Regions from separate parts of the Actinoallomurus sp. CA-142502 genome, predicted to be linked through region 1. Evidence: riboswitches for the same ligand, from Rfam matches in the RefSeq annotation. Region 1 holds a riboswitch; each other region holds the start of a gene.
What was found. A riboswitch is a leader RNA that binds a small molecule or an ion and turns the genes downstream of it on or off. The one in region 1 is predicted to bind cobalamin.
Positions count from the first base shown of each region.

Region 2: linked by a shared signal. The riboswitch ahead of ACQEV1_RS05080 (HoxN/HupN/NixA family nickel/cobalt transporter) and the one ahead of ACQEV1_RS04705 (ribonucleoside-diphosphate reductase subunit alpha) in region 1 are both predicted to bind cobalamin.
Region 3: linked by a shared signal. The riboswitch ahead of ACQEV1_RS40900 (magnesium chelatase subunit D family protein) and the one ahead of ACQEV1_RS04705 (ribonucleoside-diphosphate reductase subunit alpha) in region 1 are both predicted to bind cobalamin.
Region 4: linked by a shared signal. The riboswitch ahead of cobN (cobaltochelatase subunit CobN) and the one ahead of ACQEV1_RS04705 (ribonucleoside-diphosphate reductase subunit alpha) in region 1 are both predicted to bind cobalamin.

Region 1 covers NZ_JBNJMY010000001.1:875,168-882,347, reverse strand. Annotated here, with positions in the region: gene ACQEV1_RS04705 (ribonucleoside-diphosphate reductase subunit alpha) at 1-2,002, opposite strand, end outside; cobalamin riboswitch at 2,100-2,315, opposite strand; gene ACQEV1_RS04700 (hypothetical protein) at 2,488-2,847, shown strand; gene ACQEV1_RS04695 (cation:proton antiporter regulatory subunit) at 3,011-3,493, shown strand; gene ACQEV1_RS04690 (cation:proton antiporter) at 3,507-4,673, shown strand; gene ACQEV1_RS04685 (phosphotransferase) at 4,763-5,755, shown strand; gene ACQEV1_RS04680 (hypothetical protein) at 5,739-6,497, shown strand; gene ACQEV1_RS04675 (hypothetical protein) at 6,506-6,874, opposite strand; gene ACQEV1_RS04670 (endonuclease/exonuclease/phosphatase family protein) at 6,945-7,180, shown strand, end outside.
Region 2 covers NZ_JBNJMY010000001.1:1,046,186-1,053,365, reverse strand. Annotated here, with positions in the region: gene ACQEV1_RS05110 (chloride channel protein) at 1-809, shown strand, start outside; gene ACQEV1_RS05105 (hypothetical protein) at 975-1,250, shown strand; gene ACQEV1_RS05100 (protein-L-isoaspartate(D-aspartate) O-methyltransferase) at 1,276-1,911, shown strand; gene ACQEV1_RS05095 (VOC family protein) at 1,925-2,323, opposite strand; gene ACQEV1_RS05090 (MFS transporter) at 2,406-3,635, shown strand; gene ACQEV1_RS05085 (ArsR/SmtB family transcription factor) at 3,586-3,951, opposite strand; cobalamin riboswitch at 4,032-4,200, shown strand; gene ACQEV1_RS05080 (HoxN/HupN/NixA family nickel/cobalt transporter) at 4,232-5,323, shown strand; gene ACQEV1_RS05075 (low temperature requirement protein A) at 5,338-6,495, opposite strand; gene ACQEV1_RS05070 (hypothetical protein) at 6,702-7,180, shown strand, end outside.
Region 3 covers NZ_JBNJMY010000001.1:8,761,866-8,769,045, reverse strand. Annotated here, with positions in the region: gene ACQEV1_RS40905 (LLM class F420-dependent oxidoreductase) at 3-1,028, opposite strand; cobalamin riboswitch at 1,138-1,260, shown strand; gene ACQEV1_RS40900 (magnesium chelatase subunit D family protein) at 1,318-3,402, shown strand; gene cobO (cob(I)yrinic acid a,c-diamide adenosyltransferase) at 3,402-4,004, shown strand; gene ACQEV1_RS40890 (cobyrinate a,c-diamide synthase) at 4,001-5,320, shown strand; gene ACQEV1_RS40885 (GNAT family N-acetyltransferase) at 5,317-5,856, shown strand; gene ACQEV1_RS40880 (GNAT family N-acetyltransferase) at 5,853-6,389, shown strand; gene ACQEV1_RS40875 (GNAT family N-acetyltransferase) at 6,389-6,928, shown strand; gene cobI (precorrin-2 C(20)-methyltransferase) at 6,925-7,180, shown strand, end outside.
Region 4 covers NZ_JBNJMY010000001.1:8,810,822-8,818,001, forward strand. Annotated here, with positions in the region: gene katG (catalase/peroxidase HPI) at 1-688, opposite strand, end outside; gene ACQEV1_RS41105 (Fur family transcriptional regulator) at 718-1,155, opposite strand; gene cobN (cobaltochelatase subunit CobN) at 1,266-4,871, opposite strand; cobalamin riboswitch at 4,911-5,054, opposite strand; gene ACQEV1_RS41115 (helix-turn-helix domain-containing protein) at 5,105-5,953, shown strand; gene ACQEV1_RS41120 (VOC family protein) at 6,027-6,416, shown strand; gene ACQEV1_RS41125 (AMP-binding protein) at 6,421-7,180, opposite strand, start outside.

The DNA.
Region 1 (7,180 bases):
TCAGCGCCTTCTGCGGCAGCTCCCACGCGGTCCGGTACAGGGCGCGCAGATCGTCGGGCAGCTCCTCGACGCCCTGCACCGAGCCGTCCGCGCGCTTGATGGCGTCGCGTACCCGCGGCGTCCACAGGCCGCGCTCCTTCAGGTCCGCCACCAGGTAGGTGTTGATCTGCAGGAACTCCCCCGACAGCGTCTCGCGCTTGAAGACGTTGGACACCTGCGGCTCGATGCACTCGAAGCAGCCCGCGATGGAGGCGATGGTCGCGGTCGGCGCGATCGCCACCAGCAGCGAGTTGCGCAGCCCCACCTGCCCGATCCAGTCCCGCAGCGCGTCCCATTCCTCGGCGTGCACCGGCGCGGCGTCCGGCCAGTGGTCCGGGTGCAGGACGCCGCGGGCGGCGCGGGTGCGGTCGTAGGACGGGTGCGGGCCGTACGCGGCGGCCAGCGTCGCCGACTCCCCGTACGCCGCGAGCGCGATCTCCTCGGCGATCCGCGTCGACAGCGCCAGCGCCTCGGGTGAGTCGAACGGCAGCCGGAGCCGGAAGAACACGTCCGCCAGGCCCATCACGCCCAGGCCGACCGGCCGCCACCGCCGGTTCGCCTCGGCCGCCTCCGGCGTCGGGTAGAAGCCGCGGTCGATCGTACGGTCCAGGAACCGTACGGCCGTACGGGCCGTCGTCCGCAGTGCCGCCCAGTCCACGCCGTCGCCGGTCACGTGCGCGGCGAGGTTGATGGAGCCGAGGTTGCACACCGCGGTCTCGCCGTCGGAGGTCACCTCCAGGATCTCGGTGCACAGGTTCGACAGGTGCACGACGTTGCCGGGCTCGGCGGTCTGGTTGCAGGCGCGGTTGGCCGCGTCCTTGAACGTCATCCAGCCGTTCCCGGTCTGCGCGAGGGTGCGCATCATCGCGCCGTACAGCCGCCGCGCCGGCAGCTGCCGGACGAACCGGTCCTCGGCCTCGGCCGCGCGGTACGCGACGTCGAACTCCTCACCCCACAGGTCGACCAGTTCCGGCACCTCCTTGGGGTCGAACAGCGACCAGACCTCATCGGCCTCGACCCGGCGCATGAACTCGTCCGGCACCCAGTTGGCCAGGTTGAGGTTGTGCGTACGCCGCGCGTCCTCGCCCGTGTTGTCGCGCAGTTCGAGGAACTCCTCGACGTCGGCGTGCCAGGGCTCCAGGTAGACGCACGCGGCGCCCTTGCGACGCCCGCCCTGGTTGACCGCCGCGACGCTCGCGTCCAGGGTCCGCAGCCACGGCACGATGCCGTTGGCCAGGCCGTTCGTGCCCCGGATCAGCGAACCCCGGCTGCGGACCCGGCTCCAGGAGATCCCGATGCCGCCCGCGTACTTGCTGAGCCGCGCGACCTGCCCGTACCGCTCGTAGATGGCCTCCAGCTCGTCGCGCGGTGAGTCGAGCAGGAAGCAGGAGGACAGCTGCGGGCGGGCGGCGCCGGAGTTGAACAGGGTGGGCGAGCTGGGCAGGTACGCCAGCCGCGACATCAGCCCGTACAGCTCGGCGGCCTCGCTCACGCTGTCGGCCAGCCCGCACGCGACGCGCAGGAGGAAGTGCTGCGGACGCTCCAGCACGCGGCGCGTCTCCGGGTGCCGCAGCAGGTAGCGGTCGTACACGGTGCGCAGGCCGAAATAGGTGAACCGGTCGTCGGCGTCGTGGTCGACCAGGGCGTTCAGGCCGGCCGCGCCGCCGGCGACGAACGCGGCGGTCCGCTCGTTCAGCAGGCCCTCGGCGTAGGCCGCCGCGACGGACTCCGCGAAGGTCACCGGCCCCGTCTCCTCGGCGATCGACCGGGCCAGCAGCCGGGCGGCCACGGTCGAGTAGGCCGGGTCGGTGACCACCAGGGACGCGGCCTGCCGGGCGGCCTCGGCCAGGTCCGCGGCGGCGCCGACGCGCCGGGGATCGGCGTCCGGCAGGCCGGCGCAGGCGCGTTCGACCTCGGCCGCGATCGGCAGGGGGGTAGTCGGCGCGACGAGCTCTTGTGTCACGTGCTCTCTCCCTCGGGAACTTCCGCTCCGCGAGAAGGCGCGCACGACGACGGAACTCGCCGCCGGCCCTCCCGCGAGGCCTGGACGACCGCACGCTCGCGCGCACGGGCCGCTGGCAGGTCTTCGGACTCGCGGGCGCCTCGCCCATCGGACGCGTCCTACTGGCCGTCGCTTCCCGGGCCCGTCGGCCCAGTGCCGTTGACGGCGGTCGTTTCCCGCTCACCGCTGCGGGGCAGTCCCGGACTCACACCGGGTTCCCTCTTGTCTCACCGGTCCCATCGGTCCCTGGTGAACCAGCAACGCCAGAACCATACATCTAGGGTTTGTCTTGCGCCACCACCCCAAGATGTTGGCCATGTCGGTTCCGCAGAGTCGTCACGTACGCCGGACGGGACGCTGGCTATAGGCTCGACGGCGAGTAGGCGATCGGGACATACCGCCGCGCGACGCCGCGGGTGATCCCACAGGACGGAAGGGCGGGGGCGGTGACGGAGGACCCTACGCGCCGGCGGCGGCCGGCCGTGTCGCTGCCCGTCGCACTGCTGCTCGCCCTGTGCGCGATCCTCACCCCCGCCCTCATCTCGACCGGCGGCGGCATGGCCGCCGCGTCCCCGGCGAAGGCCGAGATGGCGGTGACGGGAGCCGCCTGCCCGCTGCTCCGGCCCGGTGCCGCGCCCCGGCTGGACAACGCCGAGAGCAAGCCGCTCCCGGCCGCCGCCCTGCCGGCCGCCGCGCGGCCCGGCGCTGTCATGTGCGCCCGGTCGAACCCGCCCGGCACCCGAGTGACGACCACCGCCCTCGGCCGGTTCACCCGTGACGGCCGCGCGCCTCCGTACGCGTACTGACCTGGGACGTTCCGCGAGGAGTCGTCCCCGTGGAACAGCGCTGACACCGGCTCGCCGAGCCGCCTTCTCACCGGCCCTCGCCCGCCCCGCACCACGGGCCCGGCGTGGCTGCCGTCTACCCGCCATCAAGGCGGAACACCACCGAACCAAACAGGGAACAGCCGTGGACGTCGAACGCACCGCTCTGCCCGGAATCGGGCTGCAACACGTCTTCACCACCGCCAAGGGCCGCCGGATCGGCGCGATCTCTCATCGCGACGGCCGCCGTGACCTGCTCGTCTACGACCGTGTCGACCCCGACACGTGCGTGCTGACGGTGCCGCTCACCGTCGAGGAGGCCAACGCGCTCGCCGAACTGCTCGGCTCCGCGCGGATCGTCGAACGCCTGACCGAACTGCACCGGCAGGTCGAGGGTCTGGTCAGCTCGCAGATCCCGATCGCCGCGGGCTCCCCGTACGACGGGCGTACGCTCGGCGACGCCCAGATCCGGACCCGGACCGGTGCCTCCATCGTCGCGGTCGTCCGCGACGGGAACGTCGTCGCCAGCCCGCGCCCGGACTTCGGCTTCCAGGCTCGCGACATCGTCGTCGTGGTCGGCACCGCGGAGGGGACCGCCGCCGCGGGCGACGTCCTCGCCACGGGATAGGCCGCGGACGCATATGACGGGTCAACTGATCGAGCTCGGGGCCATCATCCTCGCCCTCGGGCTCCTGGGGGCCGTCTCGGTACGGTTCTCCATCTCCCCCATTCCCCTCTACCTGCTGGCCGGCCTCGCGTTCGGCTCCGGCGGAATCCTGCCGCTGACGACCAGCGAGGAGTTCGTCTCGCTCGGCGCCGAGGTCGGCGTGATCCTGCTGCTGTTCACGCTCGGCCTGGAGTACACCCCCGACGAACTCGTGGCCACGTTGCGCACGTCCGCGCCGGTCGGCCTGGCCGACCTCGCGCTCAACGCCGCACCGGGCGCGATCGCGGCGATACTCCTCGGCTGGGGACCGGTGGCTGCCGTGGCGCTGGCCGGCGTCACGTGCGTCACCTCCTCGGGCATCACCGCCAAGGTCATCGGCGACCTGGGCTGGCTGGGCAACCGGGAGACGCCCGCGGTGCTGTCGGTCCTGGTCTTCGAGGACCTCGCCATGGCGGCGTACCTGCCGATCCTGACCGCCCTGCTCGCCGGGGCCGGGCTGCTGGGCGGCACGCTCACGCTGCTGATCGCGGCGGGGACCATCAGCGTCATCCTGTTCGTGGCGCTGCGGCACGGCACGATCGTGGAGCGTTTCGTGGCCAGCCCCAGCCAGGAGGTGCTGCTGCTGAAGGTCCTCGGACTGACCGTGCTGGTCGCCGGGCTCGCCCAGCAGTTGCAGGTCTCGGCGGCCGTCGGCGCGTTCCTCGTCGGCATCGCGGTGTCGGGGCCGCTCGCTCACGACGCGCGGCAGCTCATCGCCCCGCTGCGCGACCTGTTCGCGGCCGTCTTCTTCGTGTTCTTCGGCCTTCACACCGACCCGACCGAGCTACCGCCCGTCGTCGGGATCGCCGCGCTGCTCGCGGTGGCGGGCATCCTCACCAAGTCCGCCACCGGATGGCTGGCCGCCCGCCGCGCCGGAGTCGCGGCGACGGGACGCCTGCGCGCCGGGACGGCGCTGGTCCCCCGAGGGGAGTTCAACATCGTCATCGCCGGCCTGGCCGTCACGGCCGGCGGCGACTCACGTCTGGGCCCCCTCGCGGCGGCGTACGTTCTCATCCTCGCCGTCGCCGGGCCGCTCCTGGCCCGCGCCGCCGAACCCTTCGCCCATGCCGTACGGATGCGACGGTCGACGGCCGGTTCGTAACGACGTTCACCGGGGCCCGCGGGCCCCGGTGAACCGTCCGGGCGGATATCGCGGTGCGGAGGCGGCCGCGACCGCCTAACGTGACCGGCGTGAGGGCACGGCCGGAAGACCTCGATGAGGAGCGCCTGCTCCGGGCGCTGGACGCGTGGGGCATCGGTGCGACGTCGCTGGAGTACGCGCCGGTCGGTTTCGGCGACCACCACTGGATCGCGGCCGGCGGCGGGGAGAAGTGGTTCGTCACCGTCGCCGACCTCCGGCTCAAGGGTGAGCCGGACGCGCACGCCGCGCTGCGGCACCTGCGTGCGGCCATGGACACCGCCGCGGCCCTGCGCGACCTGGCCTTCGTGGTCGCGCCTCTGCCGGCCGCCGGTGGCGAGACCGTACGCCCGCTCGGCCCTCGGTACGCCGTCAGCGTCTTCCCGTTCCTGGCCGGGACGTCCGGCGACTTCGACCGGCCGCGGACCGAGTCCGAGCGGGGCGCCGTGCTGGAGCTGCTCGCCGTATTGCATCGGCAGGCGCCTCCGGCGTCGGCGGCGGTGCTCGGCCTGGAGCTGTCAACGCGCGACCTCCTGCGGAGCGCTCTGGACGGCGCGATCGGCTGGGCGGCCGGGCCGTTCGCCGAACCCGCCAGAGCCCTGCTCGCCGGACACGCTCGGGCGATCCGGCGACGGCTGGAGGAGTTCGACCGGCTGGTCGAGGACGTGCGGACACGCGGCGGCGCGCCCGTCCTCACCCACGGCGAGCCGCACCCGGGCAACCTCCTGCGGTACGAGGACGGTCACCTGCTGGTCGACTGGGACACGGTCGGGCTCGCGCCGCCCGAACGCGACCTGTGGTCGGTCGCGGAGAGCCCGGAAGACCTGGAACGGTACGCCGACGCCGCCGGCCGTACGGTCGACGCCTCCGCCCTCGCGCTGTACCGGCTCCGCTGGGACCTCGAGGAGGTGGCCTGCTACGTCGACTGGTTCCGCGCGCCGCACGACCGTTCCCCCGACACGGAGGAGGCGTGGCAGGGACTCTGGGAATCGGTCGCCAACCTGGGTGAACGGTCCGTAGGGTCCTGCCATGATGCAAAGGCGTAGATCCTGGTGGGCCGCCGGTCTCCTCGTGCTGGGGATCGCGCTGCTGCTGAGCACCGCGCTGATCGAGGCGCTGTCCCCCGACTCCGTCGGGGCGTCGGTCCTCCTGGGCACGTTCGGGGTGATCTGCCTCGTCGTCGTGGTGGGCACGCCGCTGCGGCGACGACGCGCGGGCAGCGCGGCCACCGGCGGGCGTCTCATCGCGTCCGCGCTGGTGCTCACCCTGCTCTGCGGCGTGCTGTACACCCTGCCGCCGCACTCGGTCGTGTTCGCGGCCCTGCTGCTGATCGTCGCCGCCGGGTTCTTCACGATCGGCGTGGCGATCGTGGGCGGCGGCTACTTCGGCCTCGTCGGCGCGGTGGGCGCCGGGCTCATCTGCGCCGCCGTCATGATGGCGCCGACGCCGATCGCGCTGGCCACCATGGACCACACGGTGACGTGCGAGATCCCGGCGCAGCGCTACGCCGGCACGAGTGACGACTTCGACGTCCACTGCCCGGGCGGCAAGGTCTACCCGATCCGCTCCCGGCAGCCGCACGCGACGGGCGTGCCGGTGCGCATGCTCATCGACCCGCACGGCCTGCTCCGGCCGGAGATCGCCGACCGCGTCCACGTGCACAAGGACGAACTCGCGCTCCTGCTGTCGCTACTCCTCGGCGCCGCAACCGTGGTGGCCGCCTACGTCAACCGCCGCCGGGGCCGCGTACGCCCGGTCGTCTCCCCACGCCCCGGCTCCGGGGGCTGACTCCGGACTCAGCGGCAGCCGGCGCAGTCGTCGCAGAGGGTTTTGATCCAGGCACGCTCGCGGGGAGCGCCCGGGTTGCCGCAGGACTCACAGATCCCGGCCGACTCTCGCTCGGCGGCGTGGACGAGCTCCCTCGCCGCGTCGTCCTCCGCCTTGTAGCGTGCGGACTGGCCGGGGTCGGGCCAGTCGGTGTTTCCCATGTTCAGGTGGCGCAGCAAGCCGGTGTAGAGCTGCACGCGCAAGGTGCCGTACTTCTCCTTGACCTGCTGGACGCGGTAGGTGGGGCTGACGGCCAGCAGTCGCTCGTGCAGGCGTAGCAGCAGCGGATGCCAGCCGGGGCCGACGAAGTCGAGGTGATCGGGAATCTGCTCGGACACGAGCTCATTATCGGATCGAACTTCGGGCATCATCGCCTGAACGCCGGGTACCGGCTCGCTCATGCGGGTGATGACCATGAACCTCTGGGGCACGCGCGGAGACTGGGCGCAGCGGCGAGAGGTGCTCAAGAAGGGAATCGGCGAACTCGACCCCGACCTCGTGGCCTTCCAGGAAGTGATCGAGACCTCGTCGTACGACCAGGCCGCCGACCTGCTCGGTCCGGGATATCACCTCGCGCGCGGTGCGGCCCGCGAGACGGACGGGCAGACCATCGCGATCGGCAGCCGGTGGCCGATCGGCGAGGT
Region 2 (7,180 bases), 170 kb from region 1:
ACCTCATCGGCTTCCTGCTCCTTCTGCTCGCCGGCAAGGCCCTCGCGACGAGCCTCACCATCGGCATCGGTGGTTCGGGAGGCGTCTTCGCGCCCAGCCTGTTCATGGGCGCCATGGCCGGGAGCGCGTACGGCATCGTCGCGCACCATCTGGCTCCGGGCCTGGCCACCTCCCCCGGGGCGTACGGGCTGGTCGGCATGGGCGCGGTGTTCGCCGGAGCGGCCCGTGCGCCGATCACCGCGGTGATCATCATGTTCGAGCTCACCGGTGAGTACTCGATCATCCTGCCGCTCATGCTCGCCATCGTCCTGGCGACCGTCGTGAGCCGCGTGCTGTCCGGCGACACGATCTACACGCTCAAGCTCCGGCGCCGGGGCGTCGACCTCGATGCCCATGAGCCGGTGAACCCGCTGGCCACCACGCCGGTCGGCGAGGTGATGGAACCGGTTCCCCCGTCGCTTCCCGACACCACCGCGCTGGAAGAGGCGGCCCGCCTGCTGGTCACCTCCGACCACGGCGTCCTGCCCGTGACCGCGTCCGACGGCCGATACTGCGGCACGGTCACCGCCCGCGCCGCCGCGGAGGCGCTCACCGACGGCGACGGCCGGCCGGCCACGATCGGCGAGCTCGCCGAGCTGCCCACGCCCGTCATCGCCCACGACGCCCTCGCCGACGCCCTGCACGTACTCGTCACCACACAGGGCACGGGCGTCCCCGTGCTGGCCGACGACAGAACCGCCATCGTCGGCTGGATCACCCATCAGACGATCCTCGGCGCGCTCCGCACGCAGGACGCCGGCCACGGCTGACGTTCTGGGGCAAAGAGCGAGTAATCATCGACGCCCTGTATCACCCGCGCCGGTGATCACCGTACGGGCGCCGGGTATCAGCATCACATGGCCCACCACCACACTCCGGGACGGCTCGTCCGGACGGCCCGGGGCGCATTGGCCGGGGCGGCTACGGTCACGGTAGTGGCCTTGGCACCGCCGACCGGAGCGAACGCGGCCATGACGCCCACCGGAGAGGGATCCGGTCACGGCCAGTGGAACGGCGGCCACGTCAGCGGCGTCGGGAACGGCAAGTTCAACAAGAACGACCTGTCCGTCAACAGCCCCTCGTTCGTCAACGGAAACCAGCACGTGTTCAACCAGAACGTCGGCGGGCAGGCCGCCACGCAGAACGTGATCTGCAAGTGGAGACATACCCGTTGCAAGATCAACCAGCGGATGATCGTCCGGGACCCGTGACGCCGATCGGCGCCCGAAGGAGGGGGTGACCGCGCGTCCCGAGGATCTCGTCCGGGCCGTGCGGGCGGCGGGGATCCGTGACGAGCGGGTGATCGAGGCCCTCCGGACGACGCCACGCGCCGCGTTCGTGCCCGCCGACCAGGTCGGGCGCGCCTACGACGACGTGCCCATCCCGATCGGCCACGGGCAGGTCACGACGCAGCCGTCGCTGTCGGCACGGATGATCGAGGGGCTCCGCCTCGACGGGCGCGAGCACGTGCTGGAGATCGGCACCGGCCTCGGCTTCCAGACCGCGCTGCTGGCACGCCTCGCCGGGGACGTGGTGAGCGTCGAGTACCGGCCCGACCTGGCCCGGCGGGCCCGGCGAAACCTCGCCCGGCTCGGCGTCACCAACGTCGAGCCGCGCGTCGGCGACGGCAGCGGCGGTGTACCGGAGCTCGCGCCGTACGACGCCGTCATCGTGTCCGCCGCCTACCCCGAAGTGCCCGCGCCGCTGGCCGAGCAGCTCCGGCCCGGCGGCCGGCTCGTGCAGCCCATCGGACCGGGCGGGCGGGAGGACGTGGTGCTGTTCGAGCGTACGGCGACCGGGCTGGAGCGCCGGAGCACCCTGATCCCGGCCTGCTTCGTCCGGCTGCACGGCCGGTACGGCTTTCCCCACTGACCCTTGGGGCCGATCAGGTCGTCGGCGGCGCCAGGGTGCGCAGGACGTCGAACTCGTTGCCCTCGGGGTCGGCCATGACCACCCAGCTCCGGTCGGGGCCCTGGCCCACGTCCACCTTGACGGCGCCGAGGCCGAGCAACCTGGTCACTTCATCGTCGGTACCGCCGTCGATCGGGCTGACGTCGAGGTGGAGCCGGTTCTTCACCGTCTTGCCCTCGGGCACCCGGATGAACACCAGGGTGGGCGGCATCTGGCGGGCCCGGACCTCCTCGACGGTCGGCTCCCAGGAGCCGATCTCGACCTTGCCCTCGCTCCGGTCGATCACCGTGAAGTCCAGGGCCGCGCACCAGAAGGCCGCGAGCCGCTCCGGATCGTGGCAGTCGACGACCAACTCGGTGAACCTGCTGGTCAAGATTTCCCCCAGACGCCGCGGACGGAGGCTCAGTTTAGGGGGCTAGGGTGCGAGGCCGGGATTCCGAGCCTCGGGGGTGGTCATGGCCCTGTCACGGGCGTTGGTCCGGCTGCTGGCGCTGACCTGCGGCGTCACGATCGCGAACATCTACTACGCGCAGCCGCTGGTCCACGGCATCGCCCACGACCTTGGGACGGCCGACTCCTCGGCCGGCGCGCTCGTCACCGCGACACAGCTCGGGTACGCCGCCGGGCTGCTGCTGGTCGTGCCGCTCGGCGACATCATCGCCCGCCGGCCGCTGCTCACCACGCTGCTGACGATCGACGCGGTGGCGCTCGCGGCCACCGCCGTCGCGCCCGGACTGGCCCTGCTGAGCGTGCTGGCCGTGGTCATCGGCCTCTCCTCGGTCGTGGTGCAGATGCTCATCCCGTACGCCGCCACGCTCGCCGCTCCCCACCAGCGCGCCGGAATCATCGGCACGCTCATGGGCGCCCTGCTCCTCGGCATCCTGCTCTCCCGTACGTTCGCCGGCGTCGTGGCCGGTCTCGCCGGGTGGCGCGGTGTCTATACCGTCGCGGCCGGGCTGATGGCCGTCACCGCGATCGTCGTGGGCCGCGTGCTGCCGGCCGAGGCCCGCGAGGTCGGGATCGGTTATCTCGCGCAGATGCGCGCCGTCGTACGGCTGGCGCGGAGCGAGCCGGTGCTGCGGCGGCGGTCGCTGGTCGGCGCGGCCCAGTTCGCGGCGTTCAGCTGCTTCTGGACGACGGTGACGTTCCTGCTGTCGGGCCGGTCGTTCGGTTACACGCAGACCGAGATCGGGCTGTTCGCGCTGGTCGGCGCGGCGGGCGCGAGCTGTGTGCTCGTCGGCGGACGGTTGCTGGACCGGCACCGGAACCTCGCGTGGCAGGTCACCGGAGCCGCCCTCGTCCTGATGCTGGCCTCCTTCGGCGTCCTCGCCGCCGGCACGTACGGGCTGGTCTGGCTGGTCGTCGGGGCACTGCTCATGGACGCCTGCAGCCAGGCCGTGCACGTGACCAACCAGGCGGTGCTCTACGACCTGGTGGACGGGGCCCGGTCCCGGATCACCACCGTGTACATGACCGTTTACTTCGTCGGCGGAGCACTCGGCACGACGACGGGCACGGCGGCGTACGGCCGCTGGGGCTGGGGCGGCGCCTGCGCGGCCGCGGCCGGGTTCTGCGTCCTGGCGGTGCTCGCCTGGTGGGCCGCCCGCCGGCACGAGCGGCCCGCGGCCTCCGGCGTCACGGAGCCTCGTGCGGAGGTCGCACGAGGTGGAGCAGGGAGTGGATGACCGGGTCGGCGAGCCGGTAGCGGATGACGCGTCCGGTGCGTTCGCCAGTCACCAGGCCGCCGGTGCGCAGGAGGCGTAGCGCCTGGGAGACGGCGGCGTCGTTCATGCCGGTGGCCACGGACAGGTCGGTCACGCTGATCGGTGCGGCGGCGTGAATCGCCAGGAGGAGGGCGAGCCGGTTCGGATCGGACAGCACCGCGAAGCGACCGGCCCACCGCGCGACGTCGCCCGAGTCTCCGACCGCCGCGATCGCGTCGCACACCCGGTGATCGTCGATGATGCGGCGCCCGGCCCGGTCGGCGGGTACGAGATGCATGATCCCATCTTCCCGCGCCTCACGCGTGCGGGCGCGACATCTGCATGATCAATCAGCCTTGCAGGCTTCGCGCTTCCGTCGTACGTTGTGAGCGCCGTGGTGTTCGGGAAGCCGGTGAAGGACCGGCGCGGCCCTCGCCACTGTGATCGGGTGCACCGCCCATGCACGCCACTGGGCCCCTCGGGGCCTGGGAAGGCGGGCGGTGCGAGACCCGTCAGCCAGGAGACCGGCCACGGCACCGACGCAGTCGTCCACGAGGTGCTGGAAGGCGATCTCCCCCATGAGCCCACGTTCGTTCTCCGTCCGGTCCGCGCTCGAACGGCGGGACTGGACGCGTCTCGCCGCGCTGCTCGGCGTCATCGTCGCGGTGCACATCGCCGCGTGGGGTGTGCTGATCCTGCTGGTCGCGCCGCAGCACTACGCCGTCGGCACCAAGGTGTTCGGCGTCGGGCTCGGCGTCACCGCCTACACGCTGGGCATGCGGCACGCCTTCGACGCCGACCACATCGCCGCGATCGACAACACCACCCGCAAGCTGATGGCCGACGGCAAGCGTCCGGTCTCGGTGGGGTTCTGGTTCGCGCTCGGTCACTCCAGCGTCGTCGTCCTGCTGACCGCGCTCATCTCGCTGGGCACGCACATCGCCGGCACCGTCATGGACCAGGGCTCGGGAACCCACCAGACGCTCGGCCTGATCGGCACCAGCGTCTCCGGCGGCTTCCTCTACCTGATCGCGTTCCTCAACCTGCTCGCCCTGCTGGGCATCCTCCGGGTCTGGCGGACGATGCGCCAAGGTCACTTCGACGAACGCGCCCTGCAGGCCGAGCTGGACCAGCGCGGCCTGTTCAACCGCTTCCTCGGCCGGCTGTTGCGCGCCATCACCCACCCGTGGCAGATGTTTCCGATCGGCCTGCTGTTCGGCGTCGGTTTCGACACGGCCACCGAGATCACCGTGCTCGTGCTGGCCGGCAGCGGCGCGGCCAGCGGCCTGCCCTGGTACGCGATCCTCATCCTGCCCGTGCTGTTCGCCGCCGGGATGAGCCTGTTCGACACCCTCGACGGCACGTTCATGAACTTCGCCTACCACTGGGCCTTCGCCAACCCGGTCCGCAAGGTCTACTACAACCTCACCATCACCGGCCTGTCGGTCGCCGTCGCGTTCGTCATCGGCACCGTCGAGATCGTCGGCCTGCTGCACGACGACGCGGGCCTGGACAGCCCGGTGACCAACTGGGTCGCCGGGCTGGACCTGGACAACGTCGGCTTCGTCATCGTCGGCCTGTTCGTCGTCGTCTGGGCCGTCGCGATCGCGTACTGGCGTCTCACGAACGTCGAACACCGCTGGGCCGTCGAGCCCGACGACACCCCGTGACCGCATCGGGCGCCCTACGCCGCCGGCCGGTCCCGCCCGGCCGCGATGGTGACGGCGACCAGCAGGACGCAGACGCCGGCGACGGCCGCGACCACGGCGGCCACGCCCATCGCCGGGGCCGCCAGCGGCAGGAGCGCGACGGCGACGACGCCGACCGCCACCCCACCGGGGTGCATCGCCCCCTCCGAGGCGATGGGCGCCTGCACCAGCCGGAGCAGGGTCAGGAAGACGGCGACGGGGATCGCGACGGCGTAACAGATGACCGTGGGCGACGGTTCGAGCTTGTGCCCGGTCTGCCCGACGGCCACTTCGAGCCCGGCACCGAGGGCCCCGAGACTCGCGAAGATGGCGTAGTGGCCGTAGCCCCACAGGTACGACCGGTCGCGCCGGTCGCGGAGGCCTTCGCCGGCCGGGGCGAGGAAGTAGATCCACCACAGGGCGAACAGCAGGACGAGGCCGGAGAAGGCGATGGTGAGGAAGGGACCGCTGATGGCGGTGCCCCGCAGCGCGCCCTCCACGCCCCGGGCCACGGCGAGGACGCTCTCGCCGAGCAGAATGATCACGAACAGCCCGTAGCGCTCGGCGATGTGGTGCGGGTGCCAGTTGGTGGACCTGACCCGCTCCGCCCACCGGGGCACCATCAGCTCCAGCACGACCAGGCAGGCGAACAGTGGAAGCCGGACGGACGAGGCGTCCCCGAAGAAGAGGCGGAGCACCCAGCCCACCTGCACGAGGGCGATGCCGGCGGCGTACCGCAGCGCGGTGCGGCGGCTCGACGGGTCCTCGGCGCCGGCCCGCAGCCACTGGGCGACGAGCCCGACCCGCATGACGAAGTAACCGAGCGTGACGGCACGGTAGTCGGAGTGGTCGAACGCGGCCGGCACCCCCGCGGCGAGGACGAGCACTCCGGCCATCTGCACCATGGTCAGCAGCCGGTACGCGACGTCGTCGGTGTCGTACGACGACGCGAACCAGGTGAAGTTCATCCACGCCCACCAGATCGCGAAGAAGACCTGAAGGAACGGGACGAGCCTGGTCAGGCCGTGACCGCCTTCGACGCCGTGCGCGAGCTGGTCGGTGAGCGCCGCGACCGCCACCACGAAGGTGAGGTCGAACAGAAGCTCCAGGGGGCTCGAGACCCGGTGGGGCTCATCGATCGGACGCGCACTCATCCGGATCCAGACCCGGCTACTCGTACGTGCTGGCGGCACGGTCACGCTCCTGTCACTCGGACGGACTTGTCCCAGGACAGGACAGTCTTCAGGCCGCGACCGCCCGGGCGCCAGCCGGGGGCCGGGTGGACGCGCGAACGCGTACGGCATGATGCATCCGGGATGATCGCGTACGGAACGGCACAGGCATGGGTCTGAAGGATCGGGTGGGCGACGTCAGGCGCGCGGCCGGCGCGGGCCTGGACAAGGCGACGAACGTGGGCCGGGAGAAGGCCGCGAGTCTGGACAAAGAGGCGCTCAGCGCCGCCGGACGCGGCGCCGTGGCGACCGCGCGGCAGGCCGACGACTGGGTCCTGAACCAGTTGCAGGCCGTCCGGCCGCCCGCGCTGCCGCTGACCGAGGCGTGGAAGCTGTCCATCGGCGGGATCGTCGCCGCGCACCCGAAGGCGCCCCGGCTGACCGGCCGGCTCCTCGCCCCGCTCGACAGGTTGGGCGCCATCGCGATCGGGCCCGACGAGATCGGGTTCGACGGCGACACGGTGGAGTGGGGCCGGGTCACCGAGGTCCGTACCCGCCCCCTCACGGACCTCGCCGTCGGCGCCGTCTGGGACTTCGCGATCGACGACCTGCGCACCCGCCTGCCACCGGTTCCGGGCCGCAAGTGGGCCGTCACCAAGATCCTCCA
Region 3 (7,180 bases), 7.9 Mb from region 1:
GCTTACGCGGGGACCATGGCGCGGATCGCCTTGAGGGTCGGTTCGTCCTTCACTCCGGCGATGAGCAGGGTGGTGACCGGGGAGTCCAGCCACAGCCGCAGGCGTTCGCGGATCCGGTCGAGCGGGCCGAGCAGGGAGATCCCGTCCGCCAGTGCGTCCGGTACGGCCCGGACCGCCTCGTCCCGGCGTCCCGCGAGGAACAGGTCCTGCACTCGTGCGGCCTCCTCGGCGTACCCCAGCCGGCCGATCAGGTCCAGGTGGAAGTTGCGGTCGCGGGCGCCCATGCCGCCGATGTAGAACGCCAGCGGGATCTTGGCCACCTCCAGCGCGGCCGTCAGGTCGTCGGTGACGATCGTGGTGACCGTCGCGGCGATGTCGAAGCCGTCCGGGCGGTCGCGCAGCGACGCGCCGAAGACCGGTTCGATCCGCTCCGGGTCGACGAACAGCGGTAGCCAGCCCTGGGCGATCTCCGTCGACAGCGCGACGTTCTTCGGGCCCTCCGCGCCGAGGTAGATCGGGATGTCCGGGCGCAGCGGGTGCGCGATCGACTTCAGCGGCTTGCCCAGGCCCGTCACCCCGTCGCCCACCCCGTACGACCGCAGCGGCAGGGGGTAGTGCGGGCCGGTACTGGTCACCGGTTCGGCGCGTCGCCACACGTCGCGCAGGATCCGGACGTACTCGCGGGTGCGCGCGAGCGGCCGGGCGAACGGCACGCCGTACCAGCCCTCCACGACCTGCGGCCCGGACGCGCCGAGGCCGAGCGTGAGCCGTCCGCCGGACAGGGCGTCGAGGGTCAGCGCGTGCATGGCGGTGGCGGCCGGGGTGCGCGCCGACATCTGCGTCACGGCCGTGCCCAGGCCGATCCGTGAGGTGCGTGCGCCGTACCAGGTCAGCGTCGTGAAGGCGTCGGATCCGTACGCCTCCGCGGTGAAGACCTGGTCGTAGCCGAGGCGTTCGGCGGCGAGCACGGTCTCGGTGTCGTCCACGGGGTCCCGCTGCCAGTAGCCGAGGTTGATGCCGAGCCTCATGCGCGCCTCCGGGAGAAGTAGAACCTGTTTCATCTAAACAGGAGCAGACCGGCGCACACCTGTCGAGCCGAGATCGGCCGTGTGCCATGCTGTGCATCGGCGGTACGCGGAGGAACCCGGTGAGATTCCGGGGCTGTCGCGCAACTGTGACCGGGGAGTCCGTCCTCAACCGACGGCCACGGCGTGAGCCGGAAGGCCGAGGACGGGCGACGATCCGGCAGCCAGGAGACTCCGGCCGCCACCTGCAGGCCACCTACGGGCGCGCAACCCGAGGAAGGACGAACACCGGGTGAACACCTACCCGTTCTCCGCCGTGGCGGGGCTGGAGGACCTCAAGCTCGCCCTGCTGATCAACGCGGTGTCGCCGTCGGTCGGCGGCGTCCTCGTACGCGGCGAGAAGGGCACCGCGAAGTCGACCATCGTCCGCGCGCTGGCCGGGCTGCTGCCGGCCGTCTCCACCGTGGCCGGCTGCCGGTTCTCCTGCGACCCGGACGCGCCCGACCCCGAGTGTCCCGACGGCCCGCACGACGAGGCGGAGCGGCAGGAGCGGCCCGCCCGGCTCGTCGAGCTGCCGGTCGGCGCGTCGGAGGACCGGCTCGTCGGCTCCCTCGACATCGAGCGCGCGCTCACCGAGGGCGTGCGCGCGTACCAGCCCGGCCTGCTGGCCGCCGCGCACCGGGGCGTGCTCTACGTCGACGAGGTGAACCTCCTCCACGACCACCTGGTGGACCTTCTCCTGGACGCCGCGGCGATGGGACAGTCCTACGTCGAGCGCGAGGGCGTCTCGGTGCGGCACGCCTCCCGGTTCCTGCTCGTCGGCACCATGAACCCCGAGGAGGGTGAGCTGCGCCCGCAGCTCCTCGACCGGTTCGGGCTGACCGCCGAGGTCGCCGCCACCCGCGACCCCGACGAGCGCGCCGAGGTCGTACGCCGCCGGCTGGCCTACGAGGCCGACCCGGGCGGGTTCGCGGCCGACTGGTCGCGCGCCGACGCCGAGCTGGCCTGGCACATCCGTGCCGCCCGTGACCGCCTGCCCGGGGTCGTGCTGTCCGACGGCGCGCTGCGGCAGATCACCGCGGTCTGCGCGGAGTTCGAGGTCGACGGCCTGCGGGCCGACCTGGTGATGGCCCGCGCCGCGATCGCGCTGGCCGCCTGGCACGACCGCGGCGCCGTCACGCCCGCCGACGTACGCCTCGCCGCGCGCCTCGCACTGCCGCACCGGCGGCGCCGTGACCCGTTCGACGCGCCCGGCCTGGACGAGGACCGGCTCGACGACGTGCTGGACCGCACCGGCGACTACGACACCGAGGAGGACCCGCGGCCCGGCTCCACCCGGCCGAAGCCGCCCTCGCCGCCTGTTCCCGAGCCACGGCCACCGGTCGAGGAGGACGACTCAGAGGCCGGCGCCGAGGTCACCACCGAGGACCCCGAGCCCGAGCCCGATCCGGACACCGATCCCGACGGTCCGGGCTCCGGCACGCCCGTGCCCGACGCGGTGGACCTGCCCGCCGAGGGCGCGCTGGTCGACATCGGCCAGGCGCTGTCGGGCAACGCGGGGCCGCGCCCCGACCGGCCGACGACGTCCCCGGCCGACGCCGCCTACCGCCCACGCCTGTTCGTCGTGCCGGGCATCGGCGAGGGCGCGCCCGGCCGCCGCTCCCGCGCGCGCACCCCGTACGGCCGCACGACCGGCGCCCGGCCGGGCTTTCGCACCGTGCACCTCGCCGGCACCCTCTTCGCCGCCGCGCCCCACCAGCGGTCGCGCGGACGCAGCGGACCCGGCCTGGTGATCCGCGCCGATGACATCCGTGAGCCGGTCCGCGAGGGACGCGAGGGCAACCTCGTGCTGTTCGTCGTGGACGCCAGCGGCTCGATGGCCGCCCGGCAGCGCATGCGCGCGGTCAAGGGCGCCGTGCTCAGCCTGCTCCTCGACGCCTACCAGCGACGCGACAAGGTCGGCCTGGTCACCTTCCGCGGCGGTTCGGCCGAGACGGCGCTGCCGCCGACCTCCTCGGTCGAGGCCGGCGCACGCCGCCTGGAGGACCTGCCGACGGGCGGCCGCACGCCGCTCGCCGCGGGCCTGTTGCGGGCCGCGGGCGTCCTGCGCGCCGAGCACCTGCGCGACCCGGCGCGGCGCCCGCTCGTCGTCGTCGTCACCGACGGCCGCGCGACGCACGGCTCGGTCGACGACGCGCTGCGCGCCGCCGCCCTGCTGCGGGAGGCCACCTCGGTGGTGGTCGACTGCGAGAGCGGCCCGGTGCGCCTCGGCCTCGCGGCACGGCTCGCCGAACGCCTCGGCGCCGAGATCGTCCGCCTGGAGGACCTGCCCGCCGACGGCCTGGCCGGCGTCGTACGCGATCGGAGGGTCGCCTGATGCCGCGCGGCAAACCCGAGAACGTCCCGGACGACGGGCTGACCACGCGGCAGCGGCGGAACCGCCCGCTCGTGATCGTCCACACCGGCCAGGGCAAGGGCAAGTCGACCGCCGCGTTCGGGCTGGCGCTGCGCGGCTGGAACCAGGGCTGGCCGATCGGGGTGTTCCAGTTCGTCAAGTCCGCCAAGTGGCGCATCGGTGAGGAGCGCGCGCTGCGCGTGCTCGGCGCGTCCGGCGAGGGCGGGACGGTCGTCTGGCACAAGATGGGCGAGGGCTGGTCGTGGATCCAGCGGCCCGGCACGGAGGAGGACCACGCCGCGGACGCCCGCGAGGGCTGGGAGCAGATCAAACGCGACCTCGCCGCCGAGACGTACACGCTTTACGTCCTGGACGAGTTCACCTACCCGATGAAGTGGGGCTGGGTGGACGTGGACGACGTCGTCGCCACCCTGGCGGCGCGACCGGGCCACCAGCACGTCATCGTCACCGGCCGCGACGCCGACCCCCGGCTCCTGGAGATCGCCGACCTGGTCACCGACATGGGCAAGGTCAAGCACCCCATGGACGCCGGCCAGAAGGGGCAGAAGGGCATCGAGTGGTGATCCCGCGGCTCGTGGTCGCCGCCCCCGCGTCCGGGAGCGGCAAGACGACGGTCGCCACCGGACTGATCGCCGCGCTGGCCGCACAGGGCCTCGACGTCTCGCCGCACAAGGTCGGCCCGGACTACATCGACCCCGGGTACCACGCGCTCGCCGCCGGGCGACCGGGCCGCAACCTCGACCCGTGGCTCACCGCCGAGGAGCTCGTCGCGCCGCTGTTCCTGCACGGCGCGCGGGACGCGGACATCGCCGTCGTCGAGGGCGTGATGGGCCTGTACGACGGCGCGGCCGGCGCGGGGGAGTTCGCCTCGACCGCGCACGTGGCCAAGCTGCTCGGCGCGCCGGTGGTGCTGGTGGTGGACGCCGCGTCCGCCGGCCGGTCCGTCGCGGCCCTCGTGCACGGCTTCGTGACCTACGACTCCGGTGTCCGGGTCGGCGGCGTGATCCTCAACCGGGTCGGCTCGGACCGGCACGAGGAGATCTGCCGCGCGGCGGTGGAGGAGACCGGGCTGCCCGTCCTGGGCGTGCTGCGCCGCCGCGACGACGCGGCCACGCCGTCACGTCACCTCGGCCTGGTCCCGGCCGCCGAACGCCGTCCCGAGGCCCTCGCGACCGTCGAACGCCTGGGCGCGCTCGTCACGGAGAGCTGCGACCTGCGCGGCCTGGTCGCGCTCGCGCACACCGCGGCGCCGCTGGCCGCCGAGCCCTGGGACCCGGCCGTCGCCGCGCCGGCCGGGCGCGCGCGGATCGCGGTCGCGGGCGGCGCGGCGTTCACGTTCGGCTACGCCGAGAACGAGGAACTGCTCGCCGCCGCGGGGGCCGAGGTCGTGCGGTTCGACCCGCTGCGCGACACCGCCCTGCCGCCGGAGACCGGCGGGGTGGTGATCGGCGGGGGATTCCCCGAGACGTACGCCGCGGAGCTGTCGGCCAACGAGCCGTTGCGTCGCGCGGTCGCGGCGTTCCGTGGCCCGATCTACGCCGAGTGCGCCGGTCTGCTCTATCTCGCCCGGCGGCTCGACGACCTGCCGATGTGCGGGGTGTTCGACGCGGAGGCGCGGATGACCGGGCGGCTGACGCTCGGCTACCGGGAGGCGGTCGCGGTGCGCGACTCGCCGGTGGCTCGGGCCGGTGAGCGGGTGCGCGGGCACGAGTTCCACCGCACCGTCTGCTCGCGGGGCGCGGACGCTCCACCCGCCTGGCAGTGGTCCGCCGAGGGACCGGATGGCTTCAGCTCGGCGAATCGCCTTGCCTCCTACCTTCATCTCCACTGGGCTGGGATGCCTCAGATGGCAACGCGTTTCGTGGGGGCGGCCGCATGACTTTCGACGAGGGTGTTCTGCTGGAGACCGAACGGCTGCTGCTGCGGCCCTTCGACAAAGACGATGCGGAGGACCTCCTGGCCGCCAGCCGCGACCCGGAGATCCGGCGCTGGATGCCGTGGGCGTCGGCGCAGACGACGCAGACCGCCGTCGACTGGTGCACGACGCACGCCCACACCGACCCGGCGCGGGCGATGAACTTCGCCATCGTCGCCGGCGAGCGGTTCGCCGGCTCGATCGGCATCGGCCGTACCGACTGGACCGACGGGCGCGCGGAGGTCGGCTACTGGATCGCGCCCTGGGCGCGCCGCAACCGGTACGCGGTGGAGGCGACGCGCGGCGTGGCCGCGTACGCCTTCGAGAAGGGCATGCACCGGATCGAGCTGCTCGCCGCCGTCGGCAACGTCGCCTCCCAGGGCGTCGCGGAGAAGGCCGGCTTCACCCGCGAGTCGGTGCTGCGCGAGGCGATGCTCATCGGATCCGGCCGCCGGTCCGACGCGGTCCTGTTCAGCCTCCTCGCCAGCGAGCTGTCATGACCTTCTTTGAACCCACCACGTTGCGGACCGAGCGCCTGGTCCTGCGGCCGCCCGAGGAGGGCGACGCGCCCGACTGCTTCGCCGCGGTCGACCAGGTCGTGCGGCGGTGGATGCCGTGGGCGCGCGGGTACACGCTGGAGAGCGCGCGCCGGTGGTGCGCCAAGGAGGCGTTCCGCGACCCGCGGCGGGAGGCGTCCTTCGCGATCGTGCCGGAGCGCACCGGCCGGTTCGGCGGCGTGATCGGGTTCAGCCGGGCCGACTGGGAGACGGGCGTGGCCGAGACCGGCTACTGGATCGGGCCCGCCGACCGGCGGCACGGCTACGTCACCGAGGCCGTGCGCGCGGTGGCGCGGTACGCCTTCGGCCTCGGCCTGTACCGGCTGGAGCTGCTCGCCGCCCCGGGCAACGTCGCCTCGCAGCGTGTCGCCGAGCGGGCCGGGTTCACCCGCGAGGGCGTGCTCCGCAAGGCGCGTCCCGCGCCGGACGGCCGCTCCGACATGGTGCTGTTCAGCCTGCTGGAGGGGGAGCTGTGATGGCCGGCTTCGCGCCCACGACGCTCCGCACCGGCCGCCTCACCCTGCGGCCGATCGAGGCGGGCGACGTCGACGCCTATCTCACCGCCGTGGACGACGAGGTCCGCCGCTGGATGCCCTGGTCAGAGGATTTCACGCGGGAGAAGGCCGTGCGCTGGTGCACCGAGGAGGCGGCCGGCGACCTGTCGCGGGCGCTCAACTTCGCGATCGTCCCGGGGGACGCCGGCCGGCTTGAGGGCGGGGTCGGCATCGGCCGGGCCGACTGGGAGACGGGCGTGGCCGAGACCGGCTACTGGCTGGGTCCGGCCGCGCGCGGGCGGGGCTACGCCACCGAGGCGGTGCGCGCGGTGGCACGCCACGCCTTCGGGCTGGGGCTGACACGCGTCGAGTTGCTCGCCGCCGTCGGGAACGTCGCGTCGCAGCGCGTCGCCGAGCGGGCCGGGTTCACCCGGGAGGACGTGCTCCGCGAGGCTCGGCCCCTGCCGGGCGGAAAACCGGCCGACATGGTGCGGTTCCGGCTGCTGAAGGACGAGCTGTGAGGCTCGTCGGCGTCGGGGTCGGGCCCGGCGATCCCGAGCTGGTCACCGTTCGCGGCGTACGGGTCCTGCGCGAGGCGGACCTCGTGCTGGTCCCGGTCATGGCGCCCGGCGAGCAGGGCCGCGCCGAGGCCGTCGTGCGGGCGCACGTCGCGGAGGCCGAACGCGTCGTCTTCGCGCTGAACGACCGGGGCGGGGTGACCGAGCGCCGCGCGAACGCCTGGGACGCCGCCGCGCGCCGCGTCGTCGAGGCCT
Region 4 (7,180 bases), 7.9 Mb from region 1:
TGAGGCCCATCTGCACCGCGGCCAGGGGCTTTTCCAGCTCGCGCTCACCGCTGTAGCGCTCGTCGTCCAGCCAGGCGGTCTCGGGGCCCCAGAAGACGTCCTCGTCGGCCTCCCAGGCGTCCTCGCGGCCGCCGCCGAAGCCGAAGGTCTTCAGGCCCATCGTCTCCAGGGCGACGTTGCCGGCCAGGATCATCAGGTCGGCCCACGAGATCTTCTGGCCGTACTTCTGCTTGACGGGCCACAGCACGCGGCGGGCCTTGTCGAGGCTCGCGTTGTCCGGCCAGCTGTTGAGGGGCGCGAAGCGCTGCTGCCCCGCCCCGGCGCCACCCCGGCCGTCGCTGACGCGGTAGGTGCCCGCGCTGTGCCACGCCATGCGGATGATCAGCGGCCCGTAGTTCCCGAAGTCGGCCGGCCACCAGTCCTGTGAGTCCGTGAGCACCTGCGCGATGTCCTGCTTCACGGCGGCGAGGTCGAGGCTGTTGAACGCCTCGGCGTAGTCGAAGTCCTCGCCCAGGGGGTTGGCCATGGGCGGGTTCTTGACGAGCAGCTTCAGGTTGAGCCGATCCGGCCACCAGCCGCGGTTGCCGCCTCCCTGAGTGGGGTGCGGGGCACGCCCGTGCGCGACCGGGCAGCCGCCCGCGCTCTCATCGTTCGTCTCTCCAACAACGGTGTCAGGAGTGTCAGACACGGGAATCCTTCCGGGATCAGAGCGGGTGCTCAGGAATTGCGTGCGGTGGAACAGTCGGGGCACAGGCCCCAGTACACGACCTCGGCCTCGTCGATCACGAAGCCGTGGTCGTCGGACGGAGTCAGGCAGGGAATCTCACCGACCGCGCAGTCGACGTCGGCGACGACACCGCAGGACCGGCAGACGACATGGTGGTGGTTGTCCCCCACGCGTCCCTCGAACCGGGCCGGGCTGCCGGCCGGCTCGATGCGGCGTACGAGCCGGGCCGCGGTGAGGGCGTGCAGGGCCTCGTACACGGCTTGGAGGGAGACGTGACCCACGCGATCGCGCACTCCGGACGCGATCGCCTCGACGTCGAGGTGGTCACCGTGCCGCACGGTCTCGAGCAGCGCGACGCGTGCGGCGGTCACCCGCAGGCCGGCACCGCGCAACTCCTCGGCGGGGGTCGGAGTCTGGGATGCGGTCATGGCGCCAGACCTACCTTCATAACGCGAATGATCCAAGACAACGAACGACGCAAGTGTAGACCCGCCCCGGGCGAACGGTCACCCCTTTCCGCCGTGTCGTGTGAGGTGCGTCACTCGCCGCCTTCGAGGTCGCCTTCGAGGCGCAGGTAGGTCTCGCGGAGCCGGTCGAGGGTCTCGGGGTCCGGCTCGGCCCACAGGTCGCGGTCGGCGGCCTCCAGCAGGCGTTCGGTGATGCCGCGCAGCGCCCAGGGGTTCGAGCGCTCCATGAACTCGCGGTTCTCCGGGTCGAAGACGTACTCCTCGGCCAGCTTCTCGTACATCCAGTCGTCCACCACGCCGGCCGTCGCGTCGTAGCCGAACAGGTAGTCCACCGTCGCGGCCAGTTCGAACGCGCCCTTGTACCCGTGCCGGCGCATCGCCGCGATCCAGCGCGGGTTGACCACGCGGGCGCGGAACACCCGGTGCGTCTCCTCGCCGAGCGTCCTCGTCCTCACCTGTTCCGGCAGCGCCGAGTCGCCGACGTACGCGGCGGGGCTGCGGCCCGTCAGCGTACGGACCATGGCCACCATGCCGCCGTGGTACTGGAAGTAGTCGTCGGAGTCGACGATGTCGTGCTCGCGGGTGTCCTGGTTCTTCGCGGCGACGGTGATGCGCCGGAACGCCGCCTCCATGTCGCCGCGCGCCTCGCGCCCGTCGAGTCCGCGCCCGTACGCGTAGCCGCCCCACACGGCGTACACCTCGGCCAGGTCGCCGTCGTCGCGCCAGTTGCGCGCGTCGATCAGCGGCAGCAGGCCCGCGCCGTACGCGCCGGGCTTGGAGCCGAAGATGCGGCTCGTGGCGCGCCGCCAGTCACCGTGCTCGCGCGCGTCCTCCAGCGCGTGCGCCCGCAGGTGATTGTCCGGTTCGTCCAGCTCGGCGACGGTCGCGATCGCGTCGTCGATGAGGGTGATGACGTGCGGAAAGGCGTCGCGGAAGAAACCGGAGATGCGCAGCGTCACGTCGATGCGCGGGCGGCCCAGCTCCGCGCGCGGGATCACCTCGAAGCCGGTGACCCGGCGGGAGGCGTCGTCCCACACCGGCCGTACGCCGATCAGCGCGAGGACCTCGGCGATGTCGTCGCCCTGGGTGCGCATCGCCGAGGTGCCCCAGACCGTGAGGCCGACGCTGCTCGGGTACTCCCCTGTGTCGGCGAGGTGGCGGGCGACCAGCGAGTCGGCGAGGGAGACGCCGACCTCCCAGGAGCCGCGTGAGGGGATCGCCTTCGGGTCGACGGAGTAGAAGTTGCGCCCGGTCGGCAGCACGTTGACCAGGCCGCGCGTCGGCGAGCCCGACGGCCCGGCCGGGACGTACCCGCCGTCCAGCGCGTGCAGTACGGCGTCGATCTCGCCGGACGTGGCCGCCAGGCGCGGCACGACCTCGCGCGCCGCGAACTCCAGGAGCCGTTCGACGTTCTGGTCCGCCGAGCCGAGCACCTCGGCGCAGACCGCCGGGACCTTCGCGGCGTCCCAGCCGAGGGTCTCCATGCCGACGACGAGCCGCCGCGCGACCGCCTCGAGCAGGTCGATGACGTCGGACGCGGTACGAGAGGGGCCGTCGGCGAGTTCGGTGAGCCCGCCGGCGTCCGCCGGGGCGCCCGGCTCGGCCAGCAGCGCCTTCTCCTCCAGCCCGTACCGGGCGGCGACGGCCGCGCGCAGTCCCGGCAGCGCGCCGGAGCCGCCGGTCCAGACCTGGGCGGCCCGCAGCACCGCGAGGACGAGGTTGACCCGCTGCTCCGCGTCCGGCGCGTCGCCGAGGATGTGCAGGCCGTCGCGGATCTGCACGTCCTTGACCTCGCACAGGTACCCGTCCACGTGCAGGACGAAGTCGTCGAAGTCGTCGGCGCCCGGCTCGTCGGACACGTGCAGGTCCTGGTGGAGCTGGGCGGCCTGCACGAGGGTCCAGATCTGCGCGCGCACGGCGGGCAGCTTGGCCGGGTCCAGCGCCTGGACCGTGGCGTACTCGTCCAGCAGCTGTTCCAGCTTGGCCAGGTCGCCGTACGTGTCCGCGCGGGCCATCGGCGGCACCATGTGGTCGACGACGACGGCGTGGCCACGGCGCTTGGCCTGGGTGCCCTCGCCGGGGTCGTTGACGATGAACGGGTACACCAGCGGCAGGTCGCCGAGCACGGCGTCGGGCGCGCACTCGGCGGACAGGCCCAGGCCCTTGCCGGGCAGCCATTCGAGCGTGCCGTGCTTGCCGAGGTGGACGACCGCGTCGGCGCGGAACGTCTCGTCCAGCCAGCGGTAGGCGGCCAGGTAGTGGTGCGACGGCGGCAGATCCGGGTCGTGGTAGATCGCCACCGGGTTCTCGCCGAAGCCGCGCGGCGGCTGGATCATCAGCAGCACGTTCCCGAACCGCAGCGAGGCCAGCACGATGTCGTCGCCGTCCGTGTAGAGCTCACCCGGCGGCTCGCCCCAGTGCTCCCGTACGGCCTCACGCAGCGAGTCGGGCAGCGCGGCGAACCAGTGTCGGTAGTCCTCCAGCGGCACCCGCGCGGACGCGGCGCGCAGCTGCTCCTCGGTCAGCCACTCCACGTCGTGGCCGCCCGCCGCGATGAGCGAGTGGATGAGCTCGTCGCCGTCGTCGGGGTGGTCGCCGACCTGGTAGCCGGCCTCCTTCAGCGCGGTCAGCAGGCGTACCGCCGAGACCGGGGTGTCCAGGCCGACCGCGTTGCCGACGCGCGCGTGCTTGGTCGGGTACGACGAGAGCACGATCGCCAGCCTGCGCTCGGCGGGCGGCGTGTGCCGCAGGCGCGCGTGGCGCACGGCGATGCCGGCGACGCGGGCGGCGCGCTCGGGATCGGCGGCGTACACCGGGATACCGTCGGGGCCCTCCTGCTTGAAGGAGAACGGCACGGAGATCAGCCGTCCGTCGAACTCGGGGATGGCCACCTGCATGGCCGCGTCCATCGGCGACAGCGCCGCGTCGGAGGCCGCCCACACCTCCCGCGAGGTCGTCAGGCACATGCCCTGGATGACCGGGACGTCCAGCGCCGCCAGCGCTCCCGCGTCCCACCCATCTTCGGCGGAGGCTCCGGCCGCGAGCACCGTCACCACGATGGCGTCGGCGCGGCCGAGGAGTTCGAGCAGGCCCTCGTCGGCGGAGCGGAGCGAGCCGCAGAAGACCGGCAGCGCGTTGCCGCCCGCCGCCTCGATCCGCTCGCAGAGCGTGTCGACGAACGCGGTGTTGCCGGACAGTTCGTGCGCCCGGTAGAAGACCACGCCCACCGTGGGCCGGTCCGCGCGGGCCTCAGGCTCACCGTGCACGCCGTACTCGGGCATCCGCTGCGGCGGCGCCCAGGGCTCCTCGTCACCCGGCGACAGCATCCCGGCGAGGAAGCGACGCAGCTCGCGCAGGTTGCCGACGCCGCCCTCGCGCAGGTAGTCCAGGGCTTCGGCCGCGACGCCCGCGGGCACGGTGGACAGCGCCATCAGCTCGGCGTCCGGGGTGGCCTCACCGCCGAGCGCGACCAGCGGCAGACCGCGCCGCCGCAGGTCCTCCACGCCCGCGCGCCAGGTCTTCAGACCGCCCAGGAGCCGGACGACGACGGCGTCCGCGTCCGCGCAGAGCGCGTCGAGGTCGGCGAGGGCCAGCCGGGCGGGATTGCCCGTGGCGTACCCGGCGGAACGGGCCGACAGCAACTCGGTGTCGGCGGTGGAAAGCAGCAAGACGCGCACGTGTGGGTCCTTCCCTCGGGGGTCCTCGCCCCGGCTCGGGTGCCGATGCCGACGGCGGGAAGTCTCCTGACTCTCGGGTCACCGCGCGCGAGTGCGCTATCCGATCACAGTTGCGGGACAGTCCCGGAATCGCACCGGGTTCCTTCCCTCGCCGTCGCGCGGCCAGTCTATGAGGAGGAAATTCTCCGCGGCAGGGACGCGACGTGCCGTTCGTCACGGTTACCGTGGGGGCCATGAGCAGCTCAGCTCTCGTCATGGAGCGAGCCGAGGTGACCCCGCCGGCACGCCTGGCGCCGCTGGTCGCCCACTACTCGGGCTACCGCTACGAGGGTCTGCCGCCGGGCACCCACCGCGGGCTGCCCTCGCCGTACCTCACCGTGGTGCTCAGCCTCGGCGCGCCGACCCGCGCGACCCAGCCCGGCCGTCATTCGGACGCCGCGGGGTTTCCGGCGCTCGCCGGGGGGATGCACACGCGCCCGGTGCTGATCGAGCACGACGGCGACCAGTACGGCGTCCAGCTCAGCCTCACCCCGCAGGGCGCCCGGTCACTGCTGGGGATGCCGGCCGGCGAGCTCGCGTCGGTCGTCATCCCGCTCGACGGGCTGCTGCGGACGCGGGCGGCCGAGCTGACCGAGCGGCTGGCCGAGGCGCGGTCGTGGCCCGCGCGGTTCGCCGTACTGGACGAGGTGCTGTCCGGTGACGCCGGCCGTCCGGGCGCGCCCCCGGACGAGCTGCGCCACGCCTGGCGGCTGATCGTCGGGAGCGGCGGCCTCGCGCGCGTCGCCGACATCGCCTCCGAGGTCGGCTGGAGCCGCCGGCACCTGGCCGCGCGGTTCACCGCCGAGTACGGCCTGACGCCGAAGGAGACGGCGCGCGTCGTACGGTTCCAGCGCTCCAAGCGGCTGTTGTCGCGGCGGGACCGGCCGTCGCTCGCCGAGGTCGCGGCCGTGTGCGGGTTCTACGACCAGGCGCACCTGGCGCGCGAGTGGAACGACCTGTGCGGCTGCCCGCCCTCGGCCTGGCTGACCGGCGACGATCTCCCATTCATCCAAGACGGCGGCGAGGACGCCGGCGGACGATGACGGCATGAGCGAACGTAGTGAGCGAATCAACGAACACAGCGCCCATGGTCACTCCTCCGACGAAGGAGGATTCATGAGCGAAACTTTCATCTGGCCGTCGTTCCGCTACTCCGACGCCCACGCCGCCATCCAGTTCCTGACCGACGCCTTCGGCTTCGAGCGCGTCGCGGTCTACGAGAGCGGCGACCGCGTCGACCACGCCGAGCTCCGCTGGCCCCTCGGCGGAGGCGTCATGCTCGGCAGCGCGTCCCGCGAGGACAGCTCCATCGCCGGCCTGCCGTCCGGCACCGGTTCGGCCTATGTCGTGACCGACGACGTCGACGGCCTGTTCAAGCGGGCGCGGGCGGCCGGCGCCACGGTGGTGCAGGAGCCGCAGGACGAGCCGTACGGGCGCGGTTTCACGGTGCGCGACCCCGAAGGCGTCTTCTGGAGCTTCGGCACCTACGCCGGGGCCGGCGGCTGACCGATCACGGCGTCACCACCGGGCAGCCGAGCCACTGCTCGACCCGGCTCGGTGGTGGCGTCGCCCCCTGGGACACCGCGAGCCGCAGCGGCGCGAAGTCGCCCTCCGGCCGTTCCGCCGCCAGCCGGCCCAGGAACGCCGACGTCGACAGCAGCACGCTGGCCCGGTGCCGCCGCACGCCCTCCGCGACCAGGGGGATCGAACGCTGCCGCGAGTCGAGGACCGCGCAGGAGCCGGTGAACAGCGGAAGGAAGATGGTGTTGCGCAGGCCGACCGGGTCGTAGGTCTTCGACACCGAGAACAGCACGTCGTTCTCGCGCAGCCCGAACGGCTCCATCGCCAGGTAGGACTCTTCGGGGTCGCGGTGGGCGTACGTCGTGGCGTGCTGGCCGTACGCCGGCGCCTCGGGCAGCACCGGGTACGGGTCGGCGAAGGCGGCGGCGGGCAGCGCGGCGATCAGCTCCACAGGCGTGATCGTGTGCGGGTGGCGCCCGGGCGAGCAGACCGCGAAGGCCGCCGGGGGCAGCGCCGAGGCGTCCGGGTCGGCCAGGACCGCGATCGCGCCGATGCGTACGGCGCCGAGAAACGACCAGACGAGCTCCATCGAGCCGGGCAGCGCGATCGTCACGCGGTCGCTCGGCGCGACCCCGTGCGCGCGCAGCAGCGACGCGGCGCGGGCCGCGCCCCGGTGCACCTCGCCGTGGGTGTAGACGTCGTCACCGCACAGGAACGCGGCCCGTTCAGACCAGCCGAACGCGTTCGTC